2 regions of the Pseudomonas sp. zfem002 genome follow, and region 2 is predicted to be linked to the other one. Evidence: predicted binding sites of a transcription regulator. Region 2 holds the regulator's gene; the other holds the start of a gene.
The links. The regulator sigma-54, encoded in region 2, starts transcription at its own class of promoters, with help from an activator protein. The targets are predictions, from matches to a motif close to ANTGGCATNNANNTTGCTNT.
Positions count from the first base shown of each region.

Region 1 (15,589 bases), on a different contig from region 2:
GTACTTGATCACGTAGGTGAGCAGGGCCATGCCGGCGAACGCGGCGACGAGGATGAAGATCTTGGTGTAGGTCAGTTGCACGAAGCCGGTGCCGACTTCGAAGCGCCACGCGCCTTCGAGCAGGGTCGGCACGCCTTGCTGGCGGGCGCCCTGGCTGATCTGCGCGTAGTTCTGCAGGATCAGCGAGATGCCGATGGCGCTGATCAGCGGCGCCAGGCGGGTGGAGTTGCGCAGGGGCTTGTAGGCGATGCGTTCGATGGTGAAGCCGTAGACCCCGGTGACGACGATGGTGAACAACAGGGTCCCCAGCATCAGCAGGGGGAACGACTCGATACCGAAATAAGCCAGCAATGCCAGGCTGATCGCCGCCAGGTAAGCGGAGATCATATACACCTCGCCGTGCGCGAAGTTGATCATGCCGATGATGCCATAGACCATTGTGTAGCCGATGGCGATCAGACCATAGACGGACCCGAGGGTCAGTCCATTGATCAGTTGCTGCAGGAAAATTCCATCCATAACGCAATCTCACGTATTCGAGATTGCACAAGCGCCGACTACGGCGGGCCCCGGATGACACGGCCCTCGCAGCGCAGGATTGTGCAGATCTACAAGAAGGGACAGGTACGGCGCTGAACCGGGCAACGGCCCGGGCGTTGGCAGCCCGGGCCGGATGCCATTGTTATTTTTGTTTTTCCAGTTGGTGATACTTGCCGTTGGCGTCCCACTGGTAGACCACGTAGTCGGAGACGGTCAGGTCGCCCTTGCTGTCCCACTTCTTCTCGCCCATCACGGTTTTCACCGGATTGGCCTTGAGCCACTTGGCGGCATCTTCGCCCTTGTTCGACTTGGCGCCCTCGAAGGCGGCAGCCAGCGCCTGGACCGAGGCATAGGCATACAGGGTGTAGCCTTCCGGCTCGGTGCCACCCTTGCGGAACTGCTCCACGACGTCCTTGCTGTCCGGCAGCAGGCGCGGGTCGGCGCCGAAGGTCATGTACACGCCGTTGGTGTACTGGGCGCCGCCAGCGGTGGCCACCAGTTCGTCGGTGACGATGCCGTCATCGGACATGAACGGAATGTCCTTCAGGCCCTGCTCGCGCAACTGACGGACCAGCGGGCCGGCTTCCGGATGCAGGCCGCCGAAGTAGACGACGTCGGCACCGGCGGCGCGAATCTTGGTGACCACCGCGCTGAAGTCCTTCTCGCCACGGGTCAGGCCTTCGTACAGCACCGGCTTCACGCCGCGTTTCTCCAGCTGTGCCTTGGTCGCGTCGGCGAGGCCCTGGCCGTAGGTGTCCTTGTCGTGGAGGACCACGACCTTCTTGCCCTTGAGCACGTCGACGATGTAGTCGCCGGCGACGATGCCCTGCTGGTCGTCACGCCCGCACATGCGGAACATGGCGCCGAGGCCACGCTCGGTGACCTGCGGGTTGGTCGAGCCTGGGGTGATGGCGATCACGCCCGCTTCGTCATAGACCTCGGACGCCGGGATGGTCGAAGACGAGCAGAAGTGGCCGACCACACCCGCGACCTTGTCCTGGTCCACCAGGCGGTTGGCCACGGCCACGGCCTGCTTCGGTTCACAGGCGTCGTCGCCCTTGACCAGGACGATCTTCTCGCCGTTCACCCCACCCTTGGCGTTGATCACGTCGGCCGCGGCCTGGGCACCTTTCATGTACTGTTCGCCGAACGCTGCGTTGGCACCGGTCATCGGGCCCGCGACGCCGATCTTCAGATCGGCCTGGACATACGAAGAAACGCCCAGCGCCGTGGCTACGGCGAGAGCGAGAAAGCCTTTCTTGTAAAACGTCTGCGACATGTGGTGGTGCTCCTGATGTTTTTTTGATTGGCACTACGACTTCAGCAACTTGTTTCAGCCATTTGCTCCGAGCAAGGGCCGTGCCATAGGTTTTTCATTCGAAAAAAACTCGCACCAGGGTTCGCCGGCAGGCGGCAACGGTCATTCTTTCCGGGTCGTGCAACCGCAAACCAGACACAAAGCGCCACCTTCCGCTTGAGGAAGGCGCAACCAAGACATGCCATCATTGCAACCCCGATGCGTGTTTACGTGCAACCGACCTGTAACAGCATGCGTAACGGAACTGCACATCCGTGGTGCGCGACTGCTACAGCAAGCACCATAAGAGGCTAGACCGCGTTGGAGAAATCGCCGCTATATGTAGTCTGCTACCGAATGACTCGCGAGACGCGAGCCACCCCGCAGCTGAAACGCTGGCACAATGAACAGCCTTGATGGCACCCGCCGGAACTGGAGCCTTATATGAGCGAAAGCGCCTTCGCCGACCGCATCGTGCAAAGCCTGCTGGACACCGACTTCTACAAGCTGACGATGATGCAGGCGGTGCTGCACAACTACCCCAACGTCGACGTCGAATGGGAGTTCCGCTGCCGCAACGGGGAAGACCTGCGCCCCTATCTGGGGCAGATCCGTGCCGAGGTCGAGCGCCTCGCCGACCTGAGCATCAGCGACGAGCAACTGGGCTTTCTCGAGAAGATCAGCTTCATGAAGCCGGACTTCCTGCGTTTTCTCGGCCTGTTCCGCTTCAACCTGCGCTACCTGAAGATGGGCATCGAGAACGATCAGTTCTACCTGCGCCTGCACGGCCCCTGGCTGCATGTGATCCTGTTCGAGGTGCCGCTGCTGGCCATCATCAGCGAGGTGCGCAACCGCAATCGTTATCCACAGGTGCGCCTGGAGCAGGCCCGCGAGCAACTGCTGCGCAAGTTCGACTGGCTGCGCGCCAATGCCAGCGACGACGAGCTGGCCGAGCTGCAGGTGGCCGACTTCGGCACCCGCCGGCGCTTCTCCTACGGTGTCCAGGAAACCGTGGTCAAGGTGCTCGCGGCCGAGTTCCCGGCGCGCTTCGTCGGTACCAGCAACGTGCACCTGGCATGGAAACTGGATATCAAGCCGCTGGGCACCATGGCCCATGAATGGATCATGGCCCACCAGCAGCTCGGCCCGCGCCTGATCGACAGCCAGATCGCCGCCCTCGACTGCTGGGTCCGCGAATACCGCGGCCTGCTCGGCATCGCCCTGACCGACTGCATCACCATGGATGCCTTCCTGCGCGATTTCGATCTGTACTTCGCCAAGCTGTTCGACGGCCTGCGCCACGACTCCGGTGATCCGGTGATCTGGGCGGAAAAGGCCATCGCCCACTACCGCAAGCTCGGAATCGACCCGATGACCAAGACCCTGGTGTTTTCCGACGGCCTCAACCTGACCCGCTCACTGGAAATCTTCCGGGCACTGCGCGGACGCATCAATGTCAGCTTCGGCATCGGTACCAACCTCACCTGCGACATCCCCGGAGTGGCGCCGATGAGCATCGTGCTTAAAATGACCGACTGTAACGGCCAGCCCGTGGCGAAGATCTCCGACGAGGCCGCCAAGACCCAGTGCCGCGACCCGAATTTCGTCTCTTACCTGCGTCACGTTTTCCAAGTTCCCAGCGAGGAGTAACCCATGCAAGCCGTCCAGCGAGAGATCGCGCAGCAGCTCAAGGTCCAGCCGCCGTTCGCCGACCGCGCCGAGCTCGACGTCGAAGTCACCCGGCGCGTCGCCTTCATCCAGCAGTGCCTGAAGAATGCCGGGCTCAAGACCCTGGTCCTGGGCATCAGTGGCGGCGTCGATTCGCTGACCGCGGCGCTGCTGGCCCAGCGGGCGATCAACGAACTGCGCCAGCAGAGCGGCGACGAGCAGTACCGCTTCATTGCCGTGCGCCTGCCCTACCACGTGCAGCACGACGAACACGATGCCCAGGCCTGCATCGATTTCATCCAGCCGGACGAGTGCCACACGGTCAACATCGCCCCGGCGGTCCGCGCCCTGGCGGCCGAGGTCAAGGCCCTGGAAGGCGGCAAACCGGCCATGGTCGATTTCGTCGTCGGCAACACCAAGGCGCGCATGCGCATGGTGGCCCAGTACACCATCGCCGGTGCCCGCGCCGGCCTGGTGATCGGCACCGACCATGCCGCCGAGGCGGTGATGGGCTTCTTCACCAAGTTCGGTGACGGCTCCTGCGACCTGGCCCCGCTGAGCGGCCTGGTGAAAAATCAGGTACGGGCCATCGCGCGCAGCTTCGGCGCCCCGGAATCACTGGTGGAAAAAGTGCCGACCGCCGACCTCGAAGACCTGGCCCCGGGCAAGCCGGACGAGGCCTCGCACGGCGTGACCTACGCGCAGATCGATGCGTTCCTGCATGGCGAGCCCGTCAGCGAGGAAGCGTTCGACATCATCAAGCGGACGTACGAAAAGACACAGCACAAGCGGGAAATGCCGTTCGCGCCGTAAGAAAGAAAAGCATCGCCGGCAAGCCAGCTTCCACAGGTCCGGTGTACACCAGGACCCTGTGGAGGCCGGCTGATCGCAGCAATTACTTCAGAACGATGGTGCCCTTCATCATGGCGATGTGGCCTGGGAAGGAGCAGAAGAAGCCGTAGGATTCACCAGCGGCCAGCTTGGACACGTCGAAGCTCACCGAGTCGGACTCGCCACCACCGATCAGCTTGGTGTGCGCGACGATGCGCGCATCGCTGGCGTCCAGGTAGTCGGCGGCAACGCCCTTGGCCATGCCGGCGGTGGCAACGGCCTGCTCATCGGCAGCCTTGGTGATCACCAGGTTGTGGCCCATGACGTTCTTCGGCAGCTTGCCGACATGCTTCAGCTCGACGGTGAACTGCTTGCAGCTCTTGTCGATGGCGATTTCCTTGGTGTTGTAGGTCATCTGGTCGGTGGACTCGACAGTGACTTTGCAGTCGGCGGCCATTACCTGGGCACTGGCAACGGTCAGCAGGGAAACGGCAACGAATTTGGCAAACATCGTGAATCTCCATGACAGGTTTTTTATTGAAATCAGACTGCCCCATCCCGCGGCTCGCGCTGCTGATGTGGGTCAAGGATAAGACCCTGATCGGGCAGTGAAATTCTTCTATGGCATGCATCAAGACAAACAAAGTGCCGCATCATGCCTCCATGTAGGACGATGAGACAACCTCTCATTTAGGAGTAATCCGACATGTCCCTGAGTAATTTCATGCAAAGCCTGCTCGCCGCCTATGCCTGCGGCGCCAGCGGGACCGCCTGCGAGTTCTCCCGTCCGGAGTGACAGAGGGCTTGGAAGACCCGCCCCATGTCCGTACCCTGTGGCCGTTTTCGACCCGGAGAAAGACATGTCTCTACGTTCCGTTTGTGTGTTCTGTGGTGCCAGCAACGGCGTCAGCCCGGTCTACCGCGAGGCCGCGGTCGCCCTTGGCCAGGCCATCGCCCGGCGTGGCCTGACCCTGGTCTACGGCGGTGGCGCCGTGGGTCTGATGGGCATCGTCGCCGATGCCGCGCTGGCGGCTGGCGGTGAAGTGATCGGCATCATTCCGGTCAGCCTGCAACGCGCCGAGATCGCCCATCCCGGCCTGAGCCGCCTGGAAGTGGTCGACGGCATGCACGCGCGCAAGGCGCGCATGGCCGAACTGGCCGATGCCTTCATCGCCCTGCCCGGCGGCCTCGGCACCCTGGAAGAACTCTTCGAAGTGTGGACCTGGGGCCAGCTCGGCTACCACGGCAAGCCGCTGGGCCTGCTGGAGGTGAACAGCTTCTACGAAAAACTCACCGGTTTTCTCGACCATGTGGTGGACGAGGGCTTCGTCCGCCCGCATCACCGCGCGATGCTGCAGGTCGACGCGGCGCCGGATGCCCTGCTCGATGCCCTGGACGCCTGGCAGCCGCTGGCAGCGCCCAAATGGAAGGATCAGCCGCCCAGCTGATCCAGCGGCAACACCGTCACCCGCACCTCCGGGTCGTGGCTGCCACCGCCGAGGATCACTCCGCGCAGCGGCGAGACATCGGCGAAGTCGCGGCCCCAGCCAAGGGTGATGTGCTCCAGCGCCGGCAGCAGGTTGTTGGTGGGATCGAAATCCACCCAGCCGTGGCGCGGGCAGAACACCGAGATCCACGCATGGGAGGCATCGGCCCCGATCAGCCGGGCCTGCCCGGGCGGTGGTCGGGTCAGCAGGTAGCCGCTGACATAGCGCGCCGCCAGCCCCCGCGAACGCAGGCAGGCCAGCATCAGGTGGGCGAAGTCCTGGCAGACCCCGCGCCGCCGCTGCAGGACCTCGACCAGCGGGGTGGCGACCTGGGTCGCCCCCGCATCGAAGGTGAACTCGCGAAAGATCTTCTCCATCAGCGCCCGCACCGCCTGCAGCAACGGCACACCGGCGGCGAAACAGGGTTCGGAAAACGCCACGAAGGGTCTTTTCAGGCGCACGAACGGCGATTCGAAGCGATAACGGCTGGCTTCGAGCAACGCCTCTGTCAGCGTCTGCCGCGAATAGGCCAAGGCATCCCGCGCCTGTTCCCAGGGCGGCGAAGCGGACAGCGTCGGCAACGCACGCGACATGACTTCGATACGCACCCGGGTACTGACCCGCAGTTCGTCATGCTGATAGTCCAGGCCCAGGCGGGTCAGGGGATTGCCGAACACATCCTGTTCGTCGCGGCGCCGGGTCGGCGTCGGCGTCACCTCCAGCAGCCGCTCCTCGCAACGCTGCCAGGGGCAGTCCCGCGGCCACAGGTGCACCAGTTGCTGGGCCAGCGAGACCGGGCTGGCGTAGCGGTAATGGGTATCGTGAAGAATCTGGTAACGCGCACTCATCAGGCGGACACCGTCTGCTGGCTGACATCGACATGGGCGAAATGGCGCAACGCCAGGCGTTGCGCTGCGGCTTCGGCCCCTTCAGCGATCTGCTCCAGCATCGCCGCCAGCCCGTCGAGCACCGCGCTCAGGCTGGCCTCGCCAAACAGCAGATGTTCCAGGCTGCGCAAGTCGAAATGCCTGAGGCGCTCCGCCAGCCCGAGCAGTTCGTTCTCCGCCGGACTCTGCAGGCGCTCCAGCGAACGCAGCAGCGAGCGCAACTGGAACAGCACGCCATGGGGGTTCTGCTCATCCAGCAGGAGCAGGTCCAGCACCGGCACCAACTGCGCCACCGCGAGATAGCGGGAGCGGTAGGTGATGCTGCTGTTGGCCAGCTCCAGCAACCACTCCAGGCCAGCCTGGTCGCTCGCCGCCGGGCCCCGCAGAAACCCCGCGAGACTGCTGCTCAAGGCGTGCAGGCGTTCGATCCGGCGCCCGGTCAGGAGAAAGCGCCAGCCCTCGTCACGGGTCATGTCGTCGAGGGCGAAGCCGGACAGCGCCGCCAGGGACAGGATCAGGCGGTCGAGAAAATCCAGCAGCTCACTGAAGTCCGCGGACAGGTCGTCCAGGCGCTGCGCCTCGCGCTGCAATTCGCTCAGGGCCTGCCAGTTCTCCCGCGACAACTTGCCCCGCACCTGCCCCGCCGCCCATTGCAGACGCTGCAGACTGGCGCGCAGGCTGAAACTCCAGGCAGGGTCGAGCAAGGCCATGCGCAGGCGGGTGTCCAGGCTTCCCTCCGTGGGCAACAGGGACAGTTCCTCGGCCAGGCGCAGCGCCGCGTCCAGCGCCTGCGGCGAGTCGCCGTCGAGGTAGCGCCCCAGGAGAATCCGCAGCAACCGCGCACTGGCATCGCAGCGCTCGCAGTAACGACCGAACCAGAACAGGTTTTCCACTACCCGCGAGGGCAGATAGGGGTCGGCGCGGACCAGGTCGGCCACGCCGAGCCGGCGACTGGCCTGCCATTGCTCGCCGCGGGCGGCGTGTTCGCCGAGGACCCAGGTGTCCTTGCTGGCACCGCCGCGCTGCATCGAGACCACCTCGGCATCGGCCTGCGCCGCCACCCGAGTCAGGCCGCCCGGCAGCACGCGCCAGCCATCGGCACTGGCCACGGCATAGACGCGCATGCCCACCGGCCGGTCCTTCAGGCCATCGCCCTGCCATACCGGTGCCTGGGACAACTGCGCCAGCTCCTGGGCGACATAGGCGTAGGGCCGCGCCCTCAGCCGCGCGGTCAGCGCCTGACGCTGCGCCGCGTCGAGGTCGCGGCCGAGCAGGGGCTGGAAGCTCTGCGAGGGAAACGCCGGCTTGAACAGCAGGTCCGGCATCTTTTCCAGTGCCTGCTCCAGCGCCGCCGGTTCGCCGCACCACCAGCTGGCGATGGACGGCAGGATCAGTTCCTCGCCCAGCAGGCGCCGACTGATCGCCGGCAGAAAGCCTGGCAGGCCCGGCGACTCCAGCACCCCGCTGCCCAGGGCATTGGCCACCAGCACTCGGCCCTGACGCACCGCATCCAGCAGGCCGGGCACGCCCAGTGCCGAGTCGGTGCGCAATTCCAGGGGGTCGCAGAAATCGTCGTCGAGCCGGCGCAGGATCGCGTGGACCCGGCGCAGGCCGCCGAGGGTCTTGAGATAGACCGTGCCATCGCGCACCGTCAGGTCGCTGCCCTCCACCAGCGGATAGCCGAGCTGGCGGGCGAGGAACAAGTGCTCGAACCAGCTTTCGTTGAAACGCCCGGGCGTCAGCAGCACCACCAGCGGCGTTTCCCGCCCGCTCGGCGCCAGGCGCGCCAGGCTCTGCTGCAGGGTGCGGAAGAAGCCGGCCAGGTGCTGCACATGCAGATCCCGGTACAGCTCGGGAAAGGCACGGGACACCACGGTACGGTTTTCCAGGGCGTACCCCGCGCCGGACGGCGCCTGGGTGCGGTCGGCGGTCACCCACCAGCGGCCATCCGGCCCGCGCGCCAGGTCGGCCGCGTAGAGATGCAGCCAGGTCTGCTCCGGCACCTGGAGGCCCTGGCACGGCCAGAGGAAATTGTTGTGCCCGAAGATCAGCTCCGCGGGCAGCAGCCCTTCACCGATCAGGCGCTGCGGGCCGTAGATATCCGCCAGCAGCGCGTTCAGCAGGCGGGCGCGCTGGGCGATGCCGCGGGCCAACTCGGCCCATTCCGCGGCGGGAATCACCTGCGGCAGCAGGTCCAGCTCCCAGGGGCGGTCGGCGCCATCGGGGTCGGCGTAGATGTTGTAGGTCACGCCGTTTTCCCGCAGTTGCCGATTGAGCAGGGACTGGCGCTGGCTCAGTTGCTGCGCACCGCTGCGCTGCAGATGGGCAAGCAGCTCGCGCCAGTGCGGACGCACGCGGCCATCGACGGCGAGCATTTCATGCCAGGTCGTGGCGCTTGGGTTCAGGGCATCCAGCAGGTCGGGCATCGGCGTGCTCACAGGGAAGTCATGCGCGCAAACGCGGCAAGACTTATGCCAGCGAGCAGGCCTCATGCATGGCTCTGAGCGTGGTTCGTCACACGACAAGCCAGCTCCTACAAAGTTTCGGCCGGCAATGCACTGAGACAGTGCAAGAAGAGGCTTCATGACGGGGCGCAAGCCCCGTCATGGGGCTTAACGCGGCAACACCGGCTGGCGCTTGGTCTTGCCCTTGCCTTTGCCACCCTTGGCGGCGTCCTTGCGTGCCTTGGCCGCTTCCTGGTTGCGGGCGAAGGCGGCAGCCTTGGCTTCCTCGCGCTTGTCCCATGGCTTGGCGCCATTGCTCGCGCGCGGTGGCAGACCGGTGTGCTGGGTGAGGATCTTCTGTTCCTTGGCCACCTTGTGGCTGCCCGACGGAGTCGAGTTCTTGCGCCGGGCGCTCTGGTAGCTGTCGGTGTCCGGCTGGTGCAGCGGGATCAACTGGTGCTTGCCAGGACCGATCAGGTCGGCACGGCCCATGCGCTGCAGGGCCTCACGCAGCATCGGCCAGCCCTTCGGATCGTGGTAGCGCAGGAAGGCCTTGTGCAGGCGACGCTGCTCCTCGCTCTTGACGATGGTCACCCCTTCGCTCTTGTAGGTGACCTTGCGCAGGGGGTTCTTGCCCGAGTGGTACATCGCCGTGGCCGAGGCCATCGGCGACGGGTAGAACGCCTGCACCTGGTCGGCGCGGAAGCCGTTGCCCTTGAGCCACAGGGCCAGGTTCATCATGTCTTCGTCGGTGGTGCCCGGGTGCGCGGCGATGAAGTACGGGATCAGGTACTGCTCCTTGCCCGCTTCCTTCGAGAACTTCTCGAACATGCGCTTGAAGCGGTCATAGGTACCGATGCCCGGCTTCATCATCTGGTTCAGCGGGCCTTCCTCGGTGTGCTCCGGGGCGATCTTGAGGTAGCCGCCAACGTGGTGCGTGACCAGTTCGCGGACATACTCCGGCGACTCCACGGCGAGGTCGTAGCGCAGGCCCGAGGCGATCAGGATCTTCTTCACCCCCGGCAGGGCACGGGCACTGCGGTACAGCTTGATCAGCGACGAGTGGTCGGTGTTCAGGTTCGGGCAGATACCCGGGAACACGCAGGACGGCTTGCGGCAGTGGGTTTCGATTTCCGTGCTCTTGCAGGCGATCCGGTACATGTTCGCGGTCGGCCCGCCGAGGTCGGAAATGACGCCGGTGAAACCCGGGACCTTGTCACGGATTTCCTCGATCTCGCGAATGATCGACTCGTGGGAACGGTTCTGGATGATCCGGCCCTCGTGCTCGGTGATCGAGCAGAAGGTACAACCGCCAAAGCAGCCACGCATGATGTTCACCGAGAAACGGATCATCTCGTAGGCCGGGATCCGCTCCTTGCCGTAGGCCGGATGCGGGATCCGCGCGTAGGGCATGCCGAACACGTAGTCCATTTCCTCGGTGGTCATCGGAATGGGCGGCGGGTTGAACCAAACGTCGACTTCACCATGCTTCTGCACCATGGCCCGGGCGTTACCCGGGTTGGTTTCCAGGTGCAGCACGCGGTTGGCGTGGGCGTAGAGCACCGCGTCGTTGCGCACCTTCTCGAACGACGGCAGGCGGATCACGGTCTTTTCCCGGGTCATCCGCGGACTTTCGAGGATCTGGACGACCTTGGCCTCGTTGGGGTCCTCGACCTCGCCCTTCTGCTGCTCGATGGCGCAGGCCTGGGTGTCCTGGGTGTTGACGTAGGGGTTGATGATCTTGTCGACCTTGCCCGGACGATCGATCCGGGTCGAATCGATCTCGTACCAGCCCTGCGGGGTGTCGCGGCGAATGAAGGCGGTACCGCGGATATCGCTGATGTCCTCGATGCGCTCGCCGGCGGCCAGGCGCTGGGCGATGTCCACCACGGCGCGCTCGGCGTTGCCGTAGAGGAGGATGTCGGCGCAGGCGTCGATCAGGATCGAGTGGCGCACCTTGTCCTGCCAGTAGTCGTAGTGCGCGATGCGGCGCAGCGAAGCCTCGATGCCGCCGAGGATGATCGGCACATGCTTGTAGGCTTCCTTGCAGCGCTGGCTGTAGACCAGGCTGGCGCGGTCCGGACGCTTGCCGGCCAGGCCGCCGGGGGTGTAGGCGTCGTCGGAACGAATCTTCTTGTCCGCGGTGTAGCGGTTGATCATCGAGTCCATGTTGCCGGCGGCGACACCGAAGAACAGGTTCGGCTCGCCGAGCTTCATGAAGTCGTCTTTCGACTGCCAGTTCGGCTGGGCAATGATCCCGACGCGGAAGCCCTGGGCTTCGAGCAGGCGGCCGATGATGGCCATGCCGAACGACGGATGGTCGACGTAGGCGTCGCCGGTCACGATGATGATGTCGCAGGAGTCCCAGCCGAGCTGATCCATCTCCTCCCTGCTCATCGGCAGGAACGGCGCTGGCCCGAAGCATTCGGCCCAGTACTTGGGATAGTCGAAGAGTGGTTTGGCTGCTTGCATGTCAGTGACCGGTTTTTTGGGGGGGCAGGAAAATCACGGGCGCGGAGAATAGCACAAAAATTGACCAATTCCGACGCTGAAGGTCGGAATTGGTGAAGCGACGCGCTTACTCGTCGTCGTCGAAGTTGTAACTGCCCGGAGCGAGGTTCTCGAAGCGCGTGTACTTGCCGATGAAGGCCAGGCGGATGAAGCCGATCGGGCCGTTCCGCTGCTTGCCGATAATGATCTCGGCAATGCCCTTGTGCTCGGTCTCCGGGTGATACACCTCGTCGCGATAGACGAACATGATCACGTCGGCGTCCTGCTCGATCGCTCCGGATTCCCGCAGGTCGGAGTTCACCGGGCGCTTGTTGGGACGCTGTTCGAGGGAGCGGTTGAGCTGCGACAGGGCGATGACCGGGCAGTTGAATTCCTTGGCCAGGGCCTTGAGCGAGCGGGAGATCTCGGAAATCTCGTTGGTCCGGTTGTCGCCGCTGGAACCCGGGATCTGCATCAGTTGCAGGTAGTCGATCATGATCATGGCGATCTCGCCGTGCTCACGCACCAGGCGCCGGGTCCGCGCGCGCATCTCCGACGGGCTGATGCCGGCGGTATCGTCGATGAACAGCTTGCGGTCGTTGAGCAGGTTGACCGCCGAGGTCAGGCGCGGCCAGTCGTCGTCGTCGAGCTGGCCGGAACGCACCTTGGTCTGGTCGATGCGCCCGAGGGACGAGAGCATACGCATGATCAGCGATTCGCCTGGCATCTCCAGGGAGTACACCAGCACCGCCTTGTCGCTGCGCAGGACGGCGTTTTCCACCAGGTTCATGGCGAAGGTGGTCTTGCCCATGGACGGACGGCCCGCGACGATGATCAGGTCGGCCGGCTGCAGGCCGCTGGTCTTCTCGTCGAGGTCGGTGTAGCCGGTGGACAGGCCGGTGATCTCGCTGTCGGAGTTGAACAGCGTGTCGATGCGGTCGATGGCCTTGGTCAGCAGTTCGTTGACCCCTACCGGGCCGCCGGTCTTGGGCCGCGCTTCGGCGATCTGGAAGATCTGCCGCTCGGCCTCGTCGAGGATTTCCTCGGCGTTGCGCCCCTGCGGGTTGAAGGCGCTGTCGGCGATATCGTTGCTGATGCTGATCAGCTGGCGCAGGGTCGAGCGCTCGCGAATGATCTGCGCATAGGCCTTGATGTTGGCCACCGACGGGGTGTTCTTCGCCAGTTCGCCGAGGTAGCCGAGGCCACCGACCTGCGAACTCAGGCCTTCCTTGTCCAGCTGCTCGTGCAGGGTCACCACGTCGAACGGGATGTTCTGGTCGACCAGCTTGTGGATGGCGCGGAAGATCAGGCGGTGGTCATGCCGGTAGAAATCGCCGTCGGAGACTTGATCGAGCACCCGCTCCCAGGCGTTGTTGTCCAGCATCAGGCCACCGAGCACGGCCTGTTCGGCCTCGATGGAATGCGGCGGCACCTTCAGCGCGGCGGTTTGCAGATCGTATTGCTCTGGGGCGGTTATCTCGTTCATGGCCACCTGGAAATCTGGGTGTTGAAAAAGACAAAGGGCACGACCTGCAATGCAGAATCGTGCCCGATGTTAACCGGCTGACCCCGAGGGGGCCAGCAGGTCGATACAGCTTAGGCTGCGACGACGACCACGCGAACGGTGGCTTCAACGTCGCTGTGCAGGTGCACGGCTACGTCGTATTCGCCAACCTGACGGATGGTGCCGTTCGGCAGACGAACTTCAGCCTTGGCCACTTCGACGCCGGAGGCGGTCAGGGCGTCAGCGATGTCGTGGGTGCCGATCGAACCGAACAGTTTGCCTTCATCGCCAGCGGTAGCGGTGATGGTGACTTCCAGTTCGGCCAGTTGAGCAGCGCGGCTTTCAGCCGAAGCTTTCTTGTCGGCAGCTGCTTTTTCCAGCTCGGCACGACGCTCTTCGAACGCAGCCAGGTTGGCGGCGGTAGCGGAAACAGCCTTGCCGAATGGCAGCAGGAAGTTACGACCGTAGCCCGACTTGACTTTAACTTTGTCGCCCAGGTTGCCCAGGTTGGCGACTTTTTCCAGCAGGATCAGTTCCATTTGGTATAAACCTCTTAACTTTTAACCTTCACCGTTCGCGGAGCCGTTATCGGCGTCGTTGGACGCCCCGCGTCCGCGAAAATCAATCAGGCTGTCGACAATGGCCAGAACCACGAGCAACGGATAAATCAGCTGCATGAACAGCAGCAGCGTCACGTACAACCCGACCAGCCAGAACTTCGCCAGTCGCCCTTGCGCCACCAGGCCGTGCATCACGGCCAGTCCGGCGAAGACCAGCGGGATGGTGCACAGCGGTGTCAGCATCGCCAGTTCGGTACCGAAGTTCGGTCCGACCAGGATCAGCACCAGCAGCACCAGCGCCGCCGCCAGCGGCAGTCTCACGGCGCGGAACTCGCGACCGAAGCCTCCCGGGTTATACAAAGCTGCCTGCCAGTAGCGACCCAACATCAGGGCCAGCACACTGACGGCCTGCAACAAGGCCGCGATCAGGCCGGTGAGCACCGGTGCGATCAGCCCTTCCAGCCGGCCCCGCTCTTCTACCGTCAATTTCTGGTAGATCCCGTCGAGCATCTGCGGAAGGATCTTGGCGATCTCTTGCGCGAGCATGTCGATCGGTTCGCGGAACACCGAACCCAGAACAGCGCCATACACCAGGCCCAGGGCGATGCTGGACAACAGCACCCGGTTCCAGGACTGCCCGGCGCGCAACAGCGCAGCCAGACCCAGCGTACCCAGCAACACCATCAAGGTGCGCGGCTCGCCGAAGAACCACCAGGCCAAAGCCGGCAGCAAAGCCCAGGCAAGGACACCGGAGGCGTCCTTGAAACCGCGCCGCAGGAACACCAGGCTCCCGGCGGCGGCACTCAACCAGAACAGCAGCGGCAATGCCGCACAACCAACCACTACCAGAGTGGCCTGCACGCGACCGCGCATGATGAAATCAGCCAGGGCCCGCATGCAATCTATCCTTTGCTACTTGTCGACGACCCGGTCTCAGCGGCCGTGGCTGTCGGTGTAGGGCAGCAGGGCCAGGAAGCGGGCGCGCTTGATAGCGGTAGCCAGCTGACGCTGATAACGAGCTTTGGTACCAGTGATACGGCTTGGAACGATCTTGCCGGTTTCGGATACGTAAGCTTTCAGGGTGTTGAGATCTTTGTAATCGATCTCTTTCACGTCTTCAGCAGTGAAGCGGCAGAATTTACGACGACGGAAGAAACGTGCCATGTAATAGGCTCCTCAAAAGGTCCGTGGATTACTCGTCAGCGTTATCGCTGTTGTCGCTGTCATTGCTGTCGTCGCCATCGGCGCTGTCAGCATGCTCAGGACGGTCACGACGCTCACGGCGCTCGCTGCGGTTTTCTTCAGCCTTCAGCATCTCGGACTGGCCGGTAACAGCTTCGTCACGACGGATGACCAGGTTACGGATCACGGCATCGTTGTAGCGGAAGTTGTCTTCCAGCTCGGCCAGGGCCTTGCCGGTGCACTCAACGTTCAGCATCACGTAGTGAGCCTTGTGAACATTGTTGATGGCGTAGGCCAGTTGACGACGGCCCCAGTCTTCCAGACGGTGGATCTTGCCGCCGTCTTCTTCGATCAGCTTGGTGTAACGCTCAACCATGCCGCCGACTTGCTCGCTCTGGTCAGGGTGGACCAGGAAGATGATTTCGTAATGACGCATGAATGCTCCTTACGGGTTGTAGTCTGCCGACAAAGCGGTCAGACAAGGAGTGAATGACACTGTATGTCTTGTCCTGAACCAGGCACGTATGCCCGGGACAAGGCGCGCAATTGTAGAGAAGCGCGGTGGGACAAGCAAGGAGATTGGTGAAATATTGAGCAGCACCGATAGAAGGCCGGCTCAGGAACGATTGTGGGAGAGAGCCTGCTCGCGAACGGCCGCGCAGCGGCCGCAAAACCTGGCCCCCCCCGATCAGGGATCAA
Region 1 covers NZ_JAVYJH010000016.1:76,863-92,451, forward strand. The annotation lists gene RTI28_RS18585 (ABC transporter permease subunit) at 1-519, opposite strand, end outside; gene RTI28_RS18590 (branched-chain amino acid ABC transporter substrate-binding protein) at 683-1,819, opposite strand; gene pncB (nicotinate phosphoribosyltransferase) at 2,282-3,487, shown strand; gene nadE (ammonia-dependent NAD(+) synthetase) at 3,491-4,318, shown strand; gene azu (azurin) at 4,401-4,847, opposite strand; gene RTI28_RS18610 (TIGR00730 family Rossman fold protein) at 5,197-5,784, shown strand; gene RTI28_RS18615 (transglutaminase family protein) at 5,769-6,671, opposite strand; gene RTI28_RS18620 (circularly permuted type 2 ATP-grasp protein) at 6,671-9,136, opposite strand; gene RTI28_RS18625 (YgiQ family radical SAM protein) at 9,323-11,626, opposite strand; gene dnaB (replicative DNA helicase) at 11,733-13,130, opposite strand; gene rplI (50S ribosomal protein L9) at 13,241-13,687, opposite strand; gene RTI28_RS18640 (hypothetical protein) at 13,709-14,605, opposite strand; gene rpsR (30S ribosomal protein S18) at 14,642-14,872, opposite strand; gene rpsF (30S ribosomal protein S6) at 14,901-15,326, opposite strand.
Region 1: RTI28_RS18620 (circularly permuted type 2 ATP-grasp protein) is a predicted target of sigma-54. The motif match lies at 9,170-9,189, and genes of this name have one in related genera.

Region 2 (15,589 bases):
TGCTGGCCACGCGCGACAGCGCCGAACAAGCGTCCATTCGGGCGCGGATGCCGGTGACCTTGCACCGGCGCTTCTTTTCGCGGGACGCCTTGCGGCCCGCGCACCTCTCGGAGTGACTATGAGCGAGTTGTTAACAAGCGTCAGCGAGCAACTGCTGGCTCCCGGCGACCTGAGCCTCGACAGCCTGCAGAGCGTGCTGGGTGAGCTGGCCGGTCCGGGCATCGACGCGGCCGACCTGTATTTCCAGGGCCAGATCTCGGAGTCCTGGGCGCTGGAAGACGGCATCGTCAAGGAAGGCAGCTTCAACCTCGACCAGGGCGTGGGCGTGCGTGCCCAGTCCGGCGAGAAGACCGGCTTCGCCTACAGCAACGCGATCAACCTCGAAGCCCTGACCTCCGCCGCCCACGCCGCCCGTTCGATTTCCCGGGCCGGGCAGAACGGCACGGTGCAGGCCTTCCGCAGCCAGGCGGTCACTGCGCTGTATGCGCCGGACAACCCGCTGGACGTCATGAGCCGTGCGGAAAAGGTCGACCTGCTCAAGCGTGTCGATGTCGCCACCCGTGCGCTCGATCCGCGCATCCAGCAGGTCAGCGTGAGCATGGCCGGGGTCTGGGAGCGCATCCTGATCGCCGCCGCCGACGGTAGTCTGGCCGCGGATATCCGTCCGCTGGTGCGGTTCAATGTCAGTGTGATCGTCGAGCAGAACGGCCGTCGCGAGCGTGGCGGCCATGGCGGTGGCGGGCGTACCGATTACCGCTATTTCACCGAAGATCGCGTCATGGGCTTCGCCCGTGAGGCGCTGCGCCAGGCGCTGGTCAACCTCGAGGCCGTTCCGGCGCCGGCCGGCACGCTGCCGGTGGTCCTCGGTTCGGGGTGGTCCGGTGTGCTGCTGCACGAAGCGGTCGGCCATGGCCTGGAAGGCGACTTCAACCGCAAGGGCAGTTCGGCCTACAGCGGACGCATTGGCGAGATGGTCGCATCGAGCCTGTGCACCATCGTCGATGACGGCACCCTGGAAGGGCGTCGCGGTTCGCTGAGCGTCGACGACGAAGGCACGCCGACCGAATGCACCACCCTGATCGAGAACGGCAAGCTGGTCGGCTACATGCAGGACAAGCTCAACGCGCGCCTGATGGGCATGGCGGTCACCGGCAACGGGCGGCGCGAGTCCTATGCGCACCTGCCGATGCCGCGCATGACCAACACCTACATGCGCGCCGGCGAGAGCGACCCGGCGGAGATCATCGCTTCGGTCAAACGCGGTCTGTACTGCGCCAACCTCGGCGGCGGCCAAGTGGATATCACCAGTGGCAAGTTCGTCTTCTCCACCAGCGAGGCCTATCTCATCGAAGACGGCAAGATCACCGCTCCGGTCAAGGGCGCGACCCTGATCGGCAACGGTCCTGAAGCCATGAGCCGGGTGTCGATGGTCGGCAGCGACCTGGCCCTGGACAGCGGCGTCGGCACCTGCGGCAAGGATGGACAGTCGGTACCGGTGGGTGTGGGTCAGCCGACCCTGAAGATCGATGCGATCACCGTGGGTGGCACGGGCGCATGAAGAGGATGCCGGGCGGGCAGGGTGCCTGCCCGGCACTGGAACTCAGCGCAGGCCGCGCTGGGTTTCGTCGAGATCGCGGATGTACTTGAAGAGCTTGCGTGCGGCACTTGGCGGCTTGTTGGTCTTCGCCTCGTGCTGGGCCTGGCGGATCTGCGAGCGCAGTTGCTGGCGATCGGCGTCCGGGTATTCCTGGACGAACTTCTCCAGTACATCGTCGCTGCCGCCGATCAGGCGGTCGCGCCAGCGTTCCAGGTTGTGGAAGCGCTCGTTGTACTGGCGACTGGAGGCATCGAGTTGATCGAGCAGGGCGTTGATCGCGTCGAGGTCCTGGTCGCGCATCAGCTTGCCGATGAACGAGCGGTGACGGCGTTTCGCCTCGTTGGCGGTGTGCCGCTTGTGCTCTTCCAGCGCCTTGCGCAACTCGTCGGTCAGGGGCAGTTTGGCCAGAGTGTCGGGCTTGAGCGTGGTAAGGCGCTCGCCCATTTCGACCAGCGCCTGAAGTTCGCGCTTGATCTGGGTTTTGCTTTTTTCGCCTTCGTCGAAGGCATCGTAAGAATCAACCATGGGGGCAGTCCGCTGAGAAACGCCGCCATGATAACCAGTCGGGGGCCGCTTGTCCGGCCCGGTCGCTCGATGACCCTCGCCGAACGCCGTATTTGAGTGGAGAAAACCATGAGTGCAGTCCAGAGCGTCGGTCCGCAGGCCCTGCCGGCCTTGCAGGAGCAGGTCGAACAGATCATCGCCGAAGCCAAACGCCAGGGCGCCAGCGCCTGCGAAGTGGCGGTGTCGCTGGAGCAGGGGTTGTCGACTTCGGTGCGCCAGCGCGAAGTGGAAACGGTGGAGTTCAACCGTGACCAGGGCTTCGGCATCACCCTCTATGTGGGCCAGCGCAAGGGCTCGGCCAGCACCTCGGCCAGCGGTGCCGAGGCGATTCGCGAGACGGTCGCCGCCGCACTGGCGATTGCCAAGCATACTTCTGAAGACGATTGCGCGGGCCTGGCCGATCCGGCCCTGATGGCTCGCGATGTCGTCGATTTCGACCTGTATCACGCCTGGGACATCACTCCCGAGCAGGCCATCGAAAAGGCCCTGGCCTGCGAGGCCGCGGCCTTCGACGCCGATGCGCGGATCAAGAATGCCGATGGCACCACGCTGAACACCCATCAGGGCTGCCGCGTCTATGGCAACAGCAACGGCTTCATCGGCGGCTATGCCTCGACCCGGCACAGCCTGAGCTGCGTGATGATCGCCGAAGGCGACGGGCAGATGCAGCGCGACTACTGGTACGACGTCAATCGCCAGGGCGAGCTGCTGGCCGACCCGTTGAGCATCGGTCAGCGTGCCGCCCAGCGTGCCGCGAGTCGCCTGGGCGCGCGGCCGGTGCCGACCTGCGAGGTCCCGGTGCTGTTTTCCGCGGAACTGGCCGGCGGGCTGTTCGGCAGTTTCCTGTCGGCGATTTCCGGCGGCAACCTGTATCGCAAGTCGTCGTTCCTCGAAGGCACCATCGGCCAGCGCCTGTTTCCCAGCTGGCTGACCCTGGATGAGCGCCCGCACCTGCCACGGGCGCTGGGCAGCGCGGCGTTCGACGGCGATGGCCTGGCGACCTACGCCAAACCGTTCGTCGAAAACGGCCAACTGGTGTCCTATGTGCTCGGGACCTACTCGGGGCGCAAGCTGGGCCTGCCGAGTACCGCCAACGCCGGCGGCGTGCACAACCTGTTCGTCAGCCATGGCGTCGAGGACCAGGCGGCGCTGATCCGGCGCATGGGGCGCGGGTTGCTGGTAACCGAGCTGATGGGGCATGGCCTGAACATGGTCACCGGCGACTATTCCCGTGGCGCGGCCGGTTACTGGGTGGAAAACGGCGAAATTCAGTTCGCCGTGCAGGAGGTGACGATCGCCGGGAATATGAAAGATATGTTCCAGCAGATTGTCGCTATCGGCAGCGATCTGGAGACTCGAAGCAACATTCACACAGGCTCGATTCTGATCGAGCGCATGACGGTTGCCGGTAGCTGATTCAAGCGCCTGTCGCAGTACCCGAAAGCCCGGCCTCAGCGCCGGGCTTTTTGTTTTCCTGGCGAAACCAACTTGAATTGATTCTATTTATCAATTAATAATGAATATCATTATCTGAGCGATGATGTTCATGAAACCCGTCCTTCACGAATTGCCCTACCTCGAAAACTGGCGCTGGCTGAGTCGGCGCATCCGCTGCGCGCTCGAGCCCGACGAGCCGCGTCTGATCGAACACTACCTCGCTGAAGGACGCTATCTGGTCTGCTGCACCGATACCTCGGCGTGGACCGTGTCCCTGACGTCTTTCCGACTTCTGCTCGATACCGCCTGCGACCGCATGCTGCCGTGGCATTGGCGCTGCCTGTGCCTGGACCAGGCCTGGCGACCGCTGCTGCAGCTGCGCAAGCTCGATGGCGGCGAGCACGGCCAGCGCTGGCAGCCGCTGGCCCTGCAACTGGCGAACTGCACGCTGTTGCCTTCGATTTCTTCCGCTGAACTGATGCAAGGACTTGACGATGAGTAATACCCGTATCGAGCGTGACAGCATGGGTGAACTGCAGGTGCCGGCCGAGGCCCTGTACGGCGCCCAGACCCAGCGCGCGGTCAACAACTTCCCGATCAGCCAGCAACCCATGCCGACCCAGTTCATCCGGGCGCTGCTGCTGGCCAAGGCCGCCGCAGCCAAGGCCAACGTGCAGCTGGAGCAGGTGAGCGCGGCCCAGGGTGAGGCGATTGTCACCGCGGTGGAGCAACTGCTCGCCGGCGATTTCATGCAGCACTTCCCGGTGGATGTGTTCCAGACCGGTTCCGGCACCAGTTCCAACATGAACGCCAACGAGGTGATCGCGACGCTCGCCAGCCGCGTGCTGGGCGAGCAGGTCAATCCCAACGATCACGTCAACTGCGGTCAGAGCAGCAACGACATCATCCCCACCACGATCCACGTCAGTGCCGCGCTGACCCTGCACGAACAATTGCTGCCGGCACTGAAGCACCTGGTCCAGACCATCGAGGCCAAGGCCGAGCAGGTCCATCCGTTCGTCAAGACCGGCCGCACCCACCTGATGGACGCCATGCCGGTGCGCATGAGCCAGGTGCTTGGCGGCTGGGCGGCGCAGATCAAGGCCAGCATCGGTCACCTGGAAAACACCCTGCCGAGCCTGCAGGCCCTGGCCCAGGGCGGTACCGCGGTCGGTACCGGGATCAACGCGCATCCGCAGTTCTCCGCGCTGTTCGCCAGGCAGTTGAGTGGGCTGACCCAGCTCGACTTCGTGCCCGGTGACAACCTGTTCGCCCTGATCGGTTCCCAGGACACCGCGGTTGCCGTGTCCGGCCAACTGAAGGCCACCGCCGTGGCGCTGATGAAGATCGCCAACGACCTGCGCTGGATGAACTCCGGTCCACTGGCCGGTCTCGGTGAAATCGAGCTGGAAGGCCTGCAGCCGGGCTCCTCGATCATGCCGGGCAAGGTCAACCCGGTGATTCCGGAAGCGACCGCCATGGTCGCCGCGCAGGTCATCGGCAACGACGCCACCATCGCCGTCGCCGGCCAGTCGGGCAACTTCGAGCTGAACGTCATGCTGCCGGTCATCGCCCTGAACCTGCTCGACAGCATCGAGCTGATGGCCAACGCCAGCCGCCTGCTGGCCGACAAGGCCATCGCCAGCTTCAGGGTCAACGAGCCGAAGCTCAAGGAGGCGCTGGCGCGCAACCCGATCCTGGTTACTGCGCTGAACCCGATCATCGGTTACCAGAAGGCCGCCGAAATCGCCAAGACCGCCTACAAGCAAGGCCGTCCGATCATCGACGTGGCCCTGGAACACACCGAGCTGTCGCGTGCCCAGCTGGAAGTCCTGCTGGACCCGGAGAAGCTCACCGCCGGCGGCATCTGACACCGCCCACCGCTTTGGAGGTTCGCCATGCAGCATTGGAAACGCACCACCGAAATCGCCAACCGCCTGTTCCACCAGGGCGATCTGGTCGATGCCCGCGAGCTGTATTTGCAGGCCCTGGCCCTGGCCCAGGTGCTCTTCGAACGCTGGCATGACGCCGACGAAGCGGTGGCCGCCTGTGTGATTTCCCATCACAACCTGGCGGACCTTCATCTGCGCCTCCAGCAGCCGCAGGAAAGCGCCGAATACCTCTGCGCTATCCACCAGCGCCTGCTGGGGGCCAGCCAGGACATGCGTCTGGCGCGCAGTCTGCGTGAAGCAGCGCTGCGCCAGAGCGGCAAGACCTACACCGAACTCTTGAGCTTCATCAGCGAGTACGGCCAGTACCCGCGCACCGAGCGCCTGCTGTACCGGCAGGAACCCCAGCCCGGCGTGCTGGCTGGTCAGGACCCCGTGATCCACCAAGCCTTCCAACAAGGAATTCACTAATGCCTCATACCTTGCCTGCATTGCCGTACGCCTACGATGCGCTGGAACCGCACATCGATACCCAGACCATGCAGATCCACCATACCAAGCACCATCAGACCTACATCAACAACCTCAACGCGGCCATCGAGGGCACCGAGTGGGCCGAGTGGCCGGTGGAAAAACTGGTGGGCGCGGTCAAGCAATTGCCACAGAACCTGCAGCCTGCGGTGATCAACCAGGGCGGTGGTCACGCCAACCACACCCTGTTCTGGACCGTCATGTCGCCAAGCGGTGGCGGCGTGCCCCACGGCGCGGTCGCCAAGGCCATCGAAGAGCAACTGGGTGGTTTCGAGGCGTTCAAGGATGCCTTCACCAAGGCTGCGCTTACCCGCTTCGGCAGCGGTTGGGCCTGGCTGAGCGTCACCCCGGAGAAGACACTGGTGGTCGAGAGCAGTGGCAACCAGGACAGCCCGCTGATGAACGGCAATACGCCGATCCTCGGCCTGGACGTCTGGGAGCATGCCTACTACCTGCAGTACCAGAACCGTCGTCCGGAATACATCAATGCCTTCTACAACGTGGTCGACTGGGCCGAAGTTGAGCGGCGCTACGTTGCTGCCCTGGCGTGAGTGACAGACGGATGCGTTCGGATGTCTTGTCGATAGGCAGTGTGCGCTTGTTCCGTCTGGCCCTGGGTACCTTGCTGTTGCTGGTCGGTACCGCGTTGCTGGTGGCCCAGGGAATCGCCTGGCTCGACCTGGAGCCGCGCATGATGCGCGCGCTGGAGGGTGGGGCGCTGTGTGCCCTGGGTACGGCACTGGGGGCCGTGCCGGTGCTGGTGATCCGCAATATGCCGGTGACGGTGGCCGATACCCTGCTGGGGTTCGGTGCCGGGGTGATGCTGGCCGCCACGGCGTTCTCGCTGATCATTCCGGGGCTGGACGCCGCCCAGGCCGTCGGTTTCGGCAAGTGGGGCGCGGGTGGCCTGATCAGTGCCGGGCTGATGTTCGGTGCCTTCTGCCTGTACCTGGTGGATCGCAAGATCACCGGTGCGTCACCGGAGGCCATGGTCGCGTGCGGTACTCAGCCGGTGGTTCCGGCGCGGATCTGGGTGTTCGTCATCGCGATCATCGCCCACAACATTCCGGAAGGCATGGCCATCGGCGTTTCCGCCGGCGGCGGCATGCCGGACGCGGACAGTCTGGCGATGGGTATCGCCTTGCAGGACGTCCCGGAAGGCCTGGTGATCGCATTGGTGCTGGCGGGGGCGGGGATGGCGCGTTTCAAGGCCTTCCTGATCGGCGCGGCGTCGGGGCTGGTGGAGCCTGCTGCAGCGATACTCTGCGCCTGGCTGGTGAAGGTGGCCGAGCTGCTGTTGCCGCTGGGCCTGGCTTTTGCGGCCGGGGCCATGTTGCTGGTGGTGACCCAGGAGATCATTCCCGAGTCACGGGCCAATGGTCATCATCGTCTGGCCAGTCTGGGGCTCTGCGTCGGTTTCTGTCTGATGATGGTGATGGATACCGCGTTGTCGTGATGCATGAAAAAGCCCGCCAATTGGCGGGCTTTTTTGTTGAAGGGGATCACTCGCCTTCGTCGAACCGGTTGTTGATCAACTCGATCAGTGCATCCAGCGCTGCCTGATCCTCGTCCCCTTCGGTCAGCAGGTGCACCTGGGTGCCCTTGCCGGCGGCCAGCATCATCACGGCCATGATGCTCTTGCCGTCGACCAGTCGGTCCGCCGCCCGTCCAACCTTGACCGCACAGGGAAACTTGCCGGCCACCCCGACGAACTTGGCGGCGGCACGGGCATGCAGCCCCAGCTTGTTGATGATCTCGATTTCGATTGCGGGCATCGCGCGTGGAATCCTGTGGACTAGAGGTCTCGGTGGCGGACCTGGACGTTCTTCAATATGGGTTGCAGCAATTGGCCCAGACGTTCGGTCAGGTAGACGGAGCGATGGTGGCCACCCGTGCAGCCGATGGCAATGGTGACATAAGCGCGGTTGCTGGCGGCGAAGCGCGGCAACCATTTCAGCAGGTAGGACGAAATGTCCTGGAACATCTCTTCTACGTCGGGCTGTGTCGCCAGGTAGTCGATGACCGGTTGATCCTGGCCCGAATGCTCGCGCAGCTCGGGTTTCCAGTACGGATTGGGCAGGCAGCGAACATCGAACACCAGGTCGGCATCGACCGGCATGCCGCGCTTGAAGCCGAAGGACTCGATGAGGAAGGCGGTGCCGGGCTCCGGCTGGTTGAGCAGGCGCAGCTTGATCGTGTCACGCAGCTGATACAGGTTCAGGCTGGTGGTGTCGATCTTCAGGTCCGCGAGGTCGGCGATGGGGCCGAGCAGGTCGCTTTCGACACGGATCGCCTCGGCCAGGGAACGGTCCTGGTTGGTCAGCGGGTGGCGTCGACGGGTTTCGGAAAAACGCTTGAGCAGGGTTTCTTCGTCTGCATCCAGATACAGGACATCGCACTGGATGTGCCGTGCGCGGGCTTCGTCGAGCAATTCCGGGAAGCGCGTCAGGTGGCTGGGCAGGTTGCGGGCGTCGATCGACACCGCGACCCGCGGTTGCAGCAATTCGGTGTTGATCAGCGCGCTCTCCGCCAACTGCGGCAACAGGCCGGCGGGGAGGTTGTCGATACAGTAGAAACCATTGTCTTCCAGGACATCGAGGGCGGTGCTTTTGCCGGATCCGGAACGGCCGCTGACAATGATCAGGCGCATGGTCAGCTTCCGTTCTGCTCGTCCAGGACAACCTGGTAAAGGGCGGTGCTGCTCGGGGCGGCGCGCAGTCGGTCACGCACGTCCTTGCGGTCAAGCATGCTGGCGATCTGGCGCAGCAGCTCAAGGTGCGCATCGGTGGCGGCTTCCGGTACCAGCAGGACGAACAGCAGGTCTACCGGGGCGCCGTCGATGGCGTCGAAATCGATGGGGGCGTCCAGATGCAGCAGCGCGCTGATTGGACTGTTGCAGCCCTTGAGGCGGCAGTGGGGAATGGCGATGCCGTTGCCGAAACCCGTCGAGCCGAGTTTTTCCCGGTCGATCAGGCTTTTGAATACGTCCTGGGTGTCCAGCTCGGGGACTTCCTGGCCGATCAGGTTGGCGATCTGTTCGAGTACGCGCTTTTTACTGCCGCCCGGCACGTTCACCAGGGAACGGCCGGGGGTCAGGATGGATTCAAGTCGGATCATGGATGAGGGGGATCAGCGTGCCGCTGCACCTTGCAGCAGACTTTGCTGTTTTTCCTTGTGTTTTTTCAGTTGGCGGTCGAGCTTGTCGGTCAAGGAGTCGATGGCGGCATACATGTCGGCGTCTTCGGCATTCGCAACCACTTCACCACCCGGAATCTGCAAGGTCGCCTCCACTTTCTGCTGGAGTTTCTCGACCTTCATGATGACCTGCACGTTGGTGATCCTGTCGAAATGACCCTCCAGACGCTTCAGCTTCGATTCGACATATTCACGAAGCGGTGGAGTGACTTCTACATGTTGTCCACTGATGTTGACTTGCATACTGCTTCTCCTTTGTTGCCGTGCATAAAGAGGCAGGTGTTGCGCCTGCCACTGAATTGCGATGGCACATCTCAGGAACTGTCACATCAATCGCTTGCGTTCACTCGAGGGTGCGATGCCGAGCGACTCGCGGTACTTGGCGACGGTGCGACGTGCTACCTGGATGCCTTGTGCCTCCAGTAAACCAGCGATCTTGCTGTCACTCAATGGCTTTTTCTGATTTTCCGCGGCAACCAGTTTCTTGATGATCGCGCGGATAGCGGTGGAGGAGCATTCCCCCCCTTCGGAGGTGCTCACATGGCTGGAGAAAAAGTACTTCAGCTCATAGATTCCGCGGGGCGTGTGCATGTATTTCTGCGTGGTCACCCGGGAGATGGTCGATTCGTGCATGCCCACCGCCTCGGCGATGTCGTGCAGGACCAGCGGCTTCATGGCCTCGTCGCCATGGTCGAGGAAACCGCGCTGGTGCTCGACGATCTGGGTCGCCACCTTCATCAGGGTTTCGTTACGGCTCTGCAGGCTCTTGATGAACCAGCGCGCTTCCTGCAACTGGTTGCGCATGAAGGTGTTGTCGGCGCTGGTGTCGGCGCGGCGGACGAAACCGGCGTACTGCGGGTTGACCCGCAGGCGCGGTACTGCTTCCTGGTTGAGTTCCACCAGCCAGCGCTCGTTGTCCTTGCGCACGATCACGTCGGGAACCACGTATTCGGGCTCGCTGGATTCGATCTGCGAGCCAGGGCGCGGATTGAGGCTCTGCACCAGTTCGATGACCTGGCGCAGTTCGTCTTCCTTGAGCTTCATGCGGCGCATCAGCTGGCTGTAGTCACGGCTGCCGAGCAGGTCGATGTAGTCGCTGACCAGGCGCTGTGCTTCGCCCATCCACGGCGTATTGGCGGGCAGCTGACGCAGTTGCAGCAGCAGGCATTCGCCGAGGTTGCGCGCGCCGATGCCGGCGGGTTCGAACTGCTGGATGCGGTGCAGGACGGCTTCGATCTCGTCCAGCTCGATATCCAGTTCGGGATCGAAGGAGTCGCAGATTTCTTCCAGGGTTTCGTCGAGGTAGCCCTGGTTGTTGATGCAGTCGATCAGGGTGACGGCGATCAGCCGGTCGGTGTCCGACATCGGCGCCAGGTTCAGTTGCCAGAGCAGGTGGCTCTGCAGGCTCTCGCCCGCCGAGGTGCGGGTGGTGAAGTCCCACTCGTCGTCGTCATTGCTGGGCAGGCTGCTGGCGCTGGTCTGGTAGATGTCTTCCCAGGCAGTGTCGACCGGCAGTTCGTTGGGGATGCGCTCGTTCCATTCGCCTTCTTCGAGGTTCTCCGCACTCGGTGCGGACTGTTCGAAGCTGCTTTCCTGCGTTTCCGCGACCGGCTTGCTCTCGGCGTTGTCGGCCATGGGGTCGCTGTTGTCGAAGTCGTCGCCTTCTTCCTGACGTTCGAGCATCGGGTTGGACTCCAGGGCTTCCTGGATTTCCTGCTGCAGGTCCAGCGTGGAAAGCTGGAGCAGACGTATGGCCTGTTGCAACTGCGGGGTCATCGTCAGTTGCTGGCCCATTCTTAGGACGAGCGATGGTTTCATGGCTGGGGCTTAACACCTTATTCGCCGGCGCGCATGCGCCATCTACTACACGGACGCGGGGCGCCAATTTTAAGCAAGATATATGCCTGAAATTGTAGCGTTTGCCTAGAGCGCTGTAACAATTAAGCCGCGAATAGTGGCTTAAGGCCAGCGCCCGGTCATTCCAACGACCTCGAACCTACAAGCGGAACTCGTGGCCGAGGTACACCTCTTTCACCAACTGGTTGGCCAGGATGGTTTCCGAGTCGCCTTCGGCGATCAGTTGACCATCGTTGACGATGTAAGCGGTTTCGCAGATATCCAGGGTCTCACGGACGTTGTGGTCGGTGATCAGAACGCCGATGCCCTTGGCCTTCAGGTGGTGGATGATCTGCTTGATGTCGCCGACCGAAATCGGGTCGACACCGGCAAAGGGTTCGTCGAGCAGGATGAACTTTGGTGCGGTCGCCAGGGCGCGGGCGATTTCCACGCGGCGACGCTCGCCACCGGACAGACTCATGCCTAGGTTGTCGCGGATGTGGCTGATGTGGAATTCCTGCAGCAGGCTTTCCAGCTCCTTGCGGCGCCCATCGCGATCGAGGTCCTTGCGGGTTTCCAGGATGGCCATGATGTTGTCGGCCACCGACAGCTTGCGGAAGATCGACGCTTCCTGCGGCAGATAGCCGATGCCGGCGCGGGCGCGACCGTGCATCGGCTGGTGGCTGACGTCCAGGTCGTCGATCAGGACGCGGCCCTGATCGGCCTGGACCAGGCCGACGATCATGTAGAAGCAGGTGGTCTTGCCGGCGCCGTTGGGCCCCAGCAGGCCGACGATCTGGCCGCTGTCGATGGACAGGCTGACGTCACGCACGACTTGCCGGCTCTTGTAGCTCTTGGCCAGATGCTGGGCTTTGAGAGTTGCCATTACTCGGCCTTCTTCTTCGGCTGGATCACCATGTCGATACGCTGACGTGGTGTCTGGATGTCCTTGCCGCCGCGACCGGCAGTAGCGACCTGGGTCTTGGAGTTGTAGACGATCTTCTCGCCTTCGGTGGTGTTGCCGGCGTTGACCACCTTGGCCTGGTCGGTCAGCACGATGAGGTCACGGCCCGCCTGGTACTGGATCTGCTTGGCGTAGCCCTGCATCTTGTCCGGCTTGGCGGCGTCCTGCTGCTGTTCGAAATAAGCCGGCTTGCCCACAGAGGTTGCGGTATCGATGTCACCAGCCTGGTTCAGGGTGATGGTCACGACGTTGCCTTTGATCATCATCGAGCCCTGGGTGATGATCACGTCACCGGTGTAGGTGGCGACCTTGTTCTTGTCGTCCATCTGGGCTTGGTCGGCCTGGATGCGTACGGGCTGGTCGCGATCGGTAGGCAGGGCCCAGGCATTCACGCTTCCCAGTGCTGCGCTCAGGCTGAGCAAAAAAGGGAGGGTTTTAACGAGCCTCATACTGTCCTCTTACGTTGGACAGCAGGTCCATCCTGCCGTCTTTCAAATACGCTTTCATTCCCTTGCCCGTAGTCACGCCACCGGCGCCGTCGATTCTAACGTCTTGCTCGGTTTGCGCATATTGCTTCTGCGGGAATACCGTCATGCGGCTGGAAGTGATGATGGTGGTGCGGTTCTGTTCATCGGTACGCGCGACCCGGACCGAATCGATCAGCTCGACCTCGGTGCCATCGGGGTTGACCTCGCCGCGCTCGCTCTGCACGTGCCAGGGGAAAGTCGTGCCGCGGTACATCTGCAGGTCCGGCTTGGTCAGCAGGGTGACTTCGCTGGCCTTGAGGTGCTCGACCTTGTCGGCGGTCATCTCGTACTGCATCTTGCCGTCGGGCAGGAACTGCACACTGTGGGCGTTGATCGCGTAGTAGTCGATGGCACTTTCGTCGACCTGGGAAACCGGCTGGTCGAGGAAGCGCTCGGGACTGATGTTCCAGTAGCCAATGGCCGCGAACAACGCGGCGATTGCGCCGAACAGCGCAATCAGGCGGATCTTCTTGCTGAACATGACGTGCTCTACAGGTAGTGGGCGTTTGCCGCTTCCAGGTTGCCCTGGGCTTGCAGGATCAGCTCGCAGAATTCGCGGGCTGCGCCTTCTCCGCCGCGGGCCTGGGTCACGCCATGGGCGTGCTCGCGGACGAACGCCGCAGCGTTGGCGACCGCCATCCCCAGGCCGACCCGGCGGATCACCGGCAGGTCGGGCAGGTCGTCACCCAGGTAGGCGACTTCTTCGTAGCTTAGGCCGAGCTGGGCGAGAAGCTCGTCCAGCACCACCAGTTTGTCCTCGCGGCCCTGGTACAGGTGCGGGATGCCGAGGTTCTTCGCCCGGCGCTCGACCACCGGGGTCTTGCGGCCGCTGATGATCGCCGTGGTCACCCCGGAGTTCATCAGCATCTTGATGCCCTGGCCGTCGAGGGTGTTGAAGGTCTTGAATTCGCTGCCGTCCTCGAGGAAGTACAGGCGACCGTCGGTCAGTACGCCGTCCACGTCGAAAACCGCCAGCTTGATGGCTTTGCCGCGTTGCAACAGGGTGTTCATCACATTACTCCGGCGCGCAGCAGGTCGTGCATGTTCAGGGCACCGACCGGACGGTCGGCCTTGTCTACCACCACCAGCGCGCTGATCTTGTGGTCTTCCATGATTTTCAGGGCTTCGGCCGCGAGCATCTCGGCCCGGGCGGTCTTGCCATGGACGGTCATGACTTCTTCGATGCGGGTCTTGTGCACGTCGATATTGCGATCGAGGCTGCGGCGCAGGTCGCCGTCGGTGAAGATCCCGGCCAGGGTACCGTCGGCCTCGGCCACCACGGTCATGCCCAGGCCCTTGCGCGACATTTCCAGCAGCGCGTCCTTGAGCAGGGTGCCGCGCTGCACTTGTGGCAGTTCGTCGCCCGCATGCATGACGTTCTCGACCTTCAGCAGCAGGCGGCGGCCCAGGGCACCGCCGGGGTGCGAGAAGGCGAAGTCCTCGGCGGTGAAGCCGCGGGCTTCCAGCAGGGCGATGGCCAGGGCATCGCCGAGCACCAGCGCGGCGGTGGTCGAGGAAGTCGGCGCCAGGTTCAGCGGGCAGGCTTCCTGGGCGACGCGGGCGTCGAGATTGACCTCGGCGGCCTTGGCCAGCGGTGAGTCGGGATTGCCGGTGAGGCTGACCAGCTTGATGCCCAGGCGCTTGATCAGCGGCAGCAGGGTGACGATTTCGGCGGTGGAGCCGGAGTTGGACAGGGCCAGGATGATGTCGTCCCGGGTGATCATGCCCATGTCGCCGTGGCTGGCCTCCGCGGGATGCACGAAGAACGCCGGCGTTCCGGTACTGGCCAGGGTCGCGGCGATCTTGTTGCCGATGTGTCCGGATTTGCCCATGCCCACCACGACAACACGGCCCTTGCTGCCCAGGATCAGTTCGCAGGCCTTGACGAAATCGGCGTCGATATGGGCCAGCAGGCCCTCCACCGCTTCGATTTCATAACGGATTGTGCGCTGTGCGGATTGGATCAGGTCGGTGGATTGGCTCATGTCGAAAATCGGGTGCCTGATGAAAAGGCCGGGATTATAGCGGTTATGCGCGAAAGGCTCACCTGTGGATTACCCGGCGGCGGCCCCTTGGAGTGTTTTGGCGCTTCCCGGTTCCATGGAAGGATGAGCCGAAAACGCCTGTACAGGGCCTGAACAGGCCGCGCGATGGCCTTGGGAAGCGCTTGCCAGCGGTGCTATAGTTCGCCACCAGTTCGGCCCGCTCGATGCATGCGTGCCTCCATGAAGGGGGCGTGCGTCTGAGTGACGAGGCTGCATCGCAAGGAGTCTAGATGAGCGTTGATAACGCCTACGCGGTCGAGTTGAAGGGCGTGACCTTCAAGCGCGGCTCGCGCAGCATCTTCAATAATGTCGACATACGCATTCCCAAGGGCAAGGTCACCGGCATCATGGGGCCTTCCGGGTGTGGCAAGACCACGCTGTTGCGCCTGATGGGCGCGCAACTGCGGCCCGCCAGTGGCGAAGTCTGGGTGGCGGGGCAGAACCTGCCGACACTGTCGCGCAGTGACCTGTTCGACGCCCGCAAGCAGATGGGCGTGCTGTTCCAGAGCGGCGCGCTGTTCACCGACCTCGACGTGTTCGAGAACGTCGCCTTTCCGCTGCGCGTGCACACCAAGCTGTCCGAAGAGATGATCCGCGACATCGTCCTGATGAAGCTCCAGGCCGTCGGCCTGCGGGGCGCCATCGAGCTGATGCCGGACGAGCTTTCCGGCGGCATGAAGCGCCGCGTGGCGCTGGCCCGCGCGATTGCCCTGGATCCGCAGATCCTCATGTACGACGAGCCGTTCGTGGGCCAGGACCCGATCGCCATGGGCGTTCTGGTGCGTCTGATCCGCCTGCTCAACGACGCCCTGGGCATCACCAGCATCGTGGTGTCCCACGACCTCGCGGAAACCGCCAGCATCGCCGACTACATCTATGTGGTCGGTGACGGCCAGGTGCTCGGCCAGGGTACGCCCGCCGAGCTGATGGATTCGGACAACCCGCGCATCCGCCAATTCATGAAGGGCGACCCGGACGGTCCGGTGCCTTTCCATTTTCCTGCG
Region 2 covers NZ_JAVYJH010000002.1:116,850-132,438, reverse strand. The annotation lists gene RTI28_RS03925 (carbon-nitrogen hydrolase family protein) at 1-116, shown strand, start outside; gene tldD (metalloprotease TldD) at 119-1,558, shown strand; gene yjgA (ribosome biogenesis factor YjgA) at 1,601-2,122, opposite strand; gene pmbA (metalloprotease PmbA) at 2,231-3,577, shown strand; gene RTI28_RS03905 (hypothetical protein) at 3,699-4,100, shown strand; gene RTI28_RS03900 (class II fumarate hydratase) at 4,093-5,469, shown strand; gene RTI28_RS03895 (tetratricopeptide repeat protein) at 5,497-5,958, shown strand; gene RTI28_RS03890 (superoxide dismutase) at 5,958-6,569, shown strand; gene RTI28_RS03885 (ZIP family metal transporter) at 6,581-7,474, shown strand; gene RTI28_RS03880 (HPr family phosphocarrier protein) at 7,521-7,793, opposite strand; gene rapZ (RNase adapter RapZ) at 7,814-8,668, opposite strand; gene ptsN (PTS IIA-like nitrogen regulatory protein PtsN) at 8,671-9,135, opposite strand; gene hpf (ribosome hibernation-promoting factor, HPF/YfiA family) at 9,148-9,456, opposite strand; gene RTI28_RS03860 (RNA polymerase factor sigma-54) at 9,538-11,031, opposite strand; gene lptB (LPS export ABC transporter ATP-binding protein) at 11,210-11,935, opposite strand; gene lptA (lipopolysaccharide transport periplasmic protein LptA) at 11,935-12,462, opposite strand; gene lptC (LPS export ABC transporter periplasmic protein LptC) at 12,449-13,021, opposite strand; gene RTI28_RS03840 (KdsC family phosphatase) at 13,030-13,551, opposite strand; gene RTI28_RS03835 (KpsF/GutQ family sugar-phosphate isomerase) at 13,551-14,525, opposite strand; gene RTI28_RS03830 (ATP-binding cassette domain-containing protein) at 14,816-15,589, shown strand, end outside.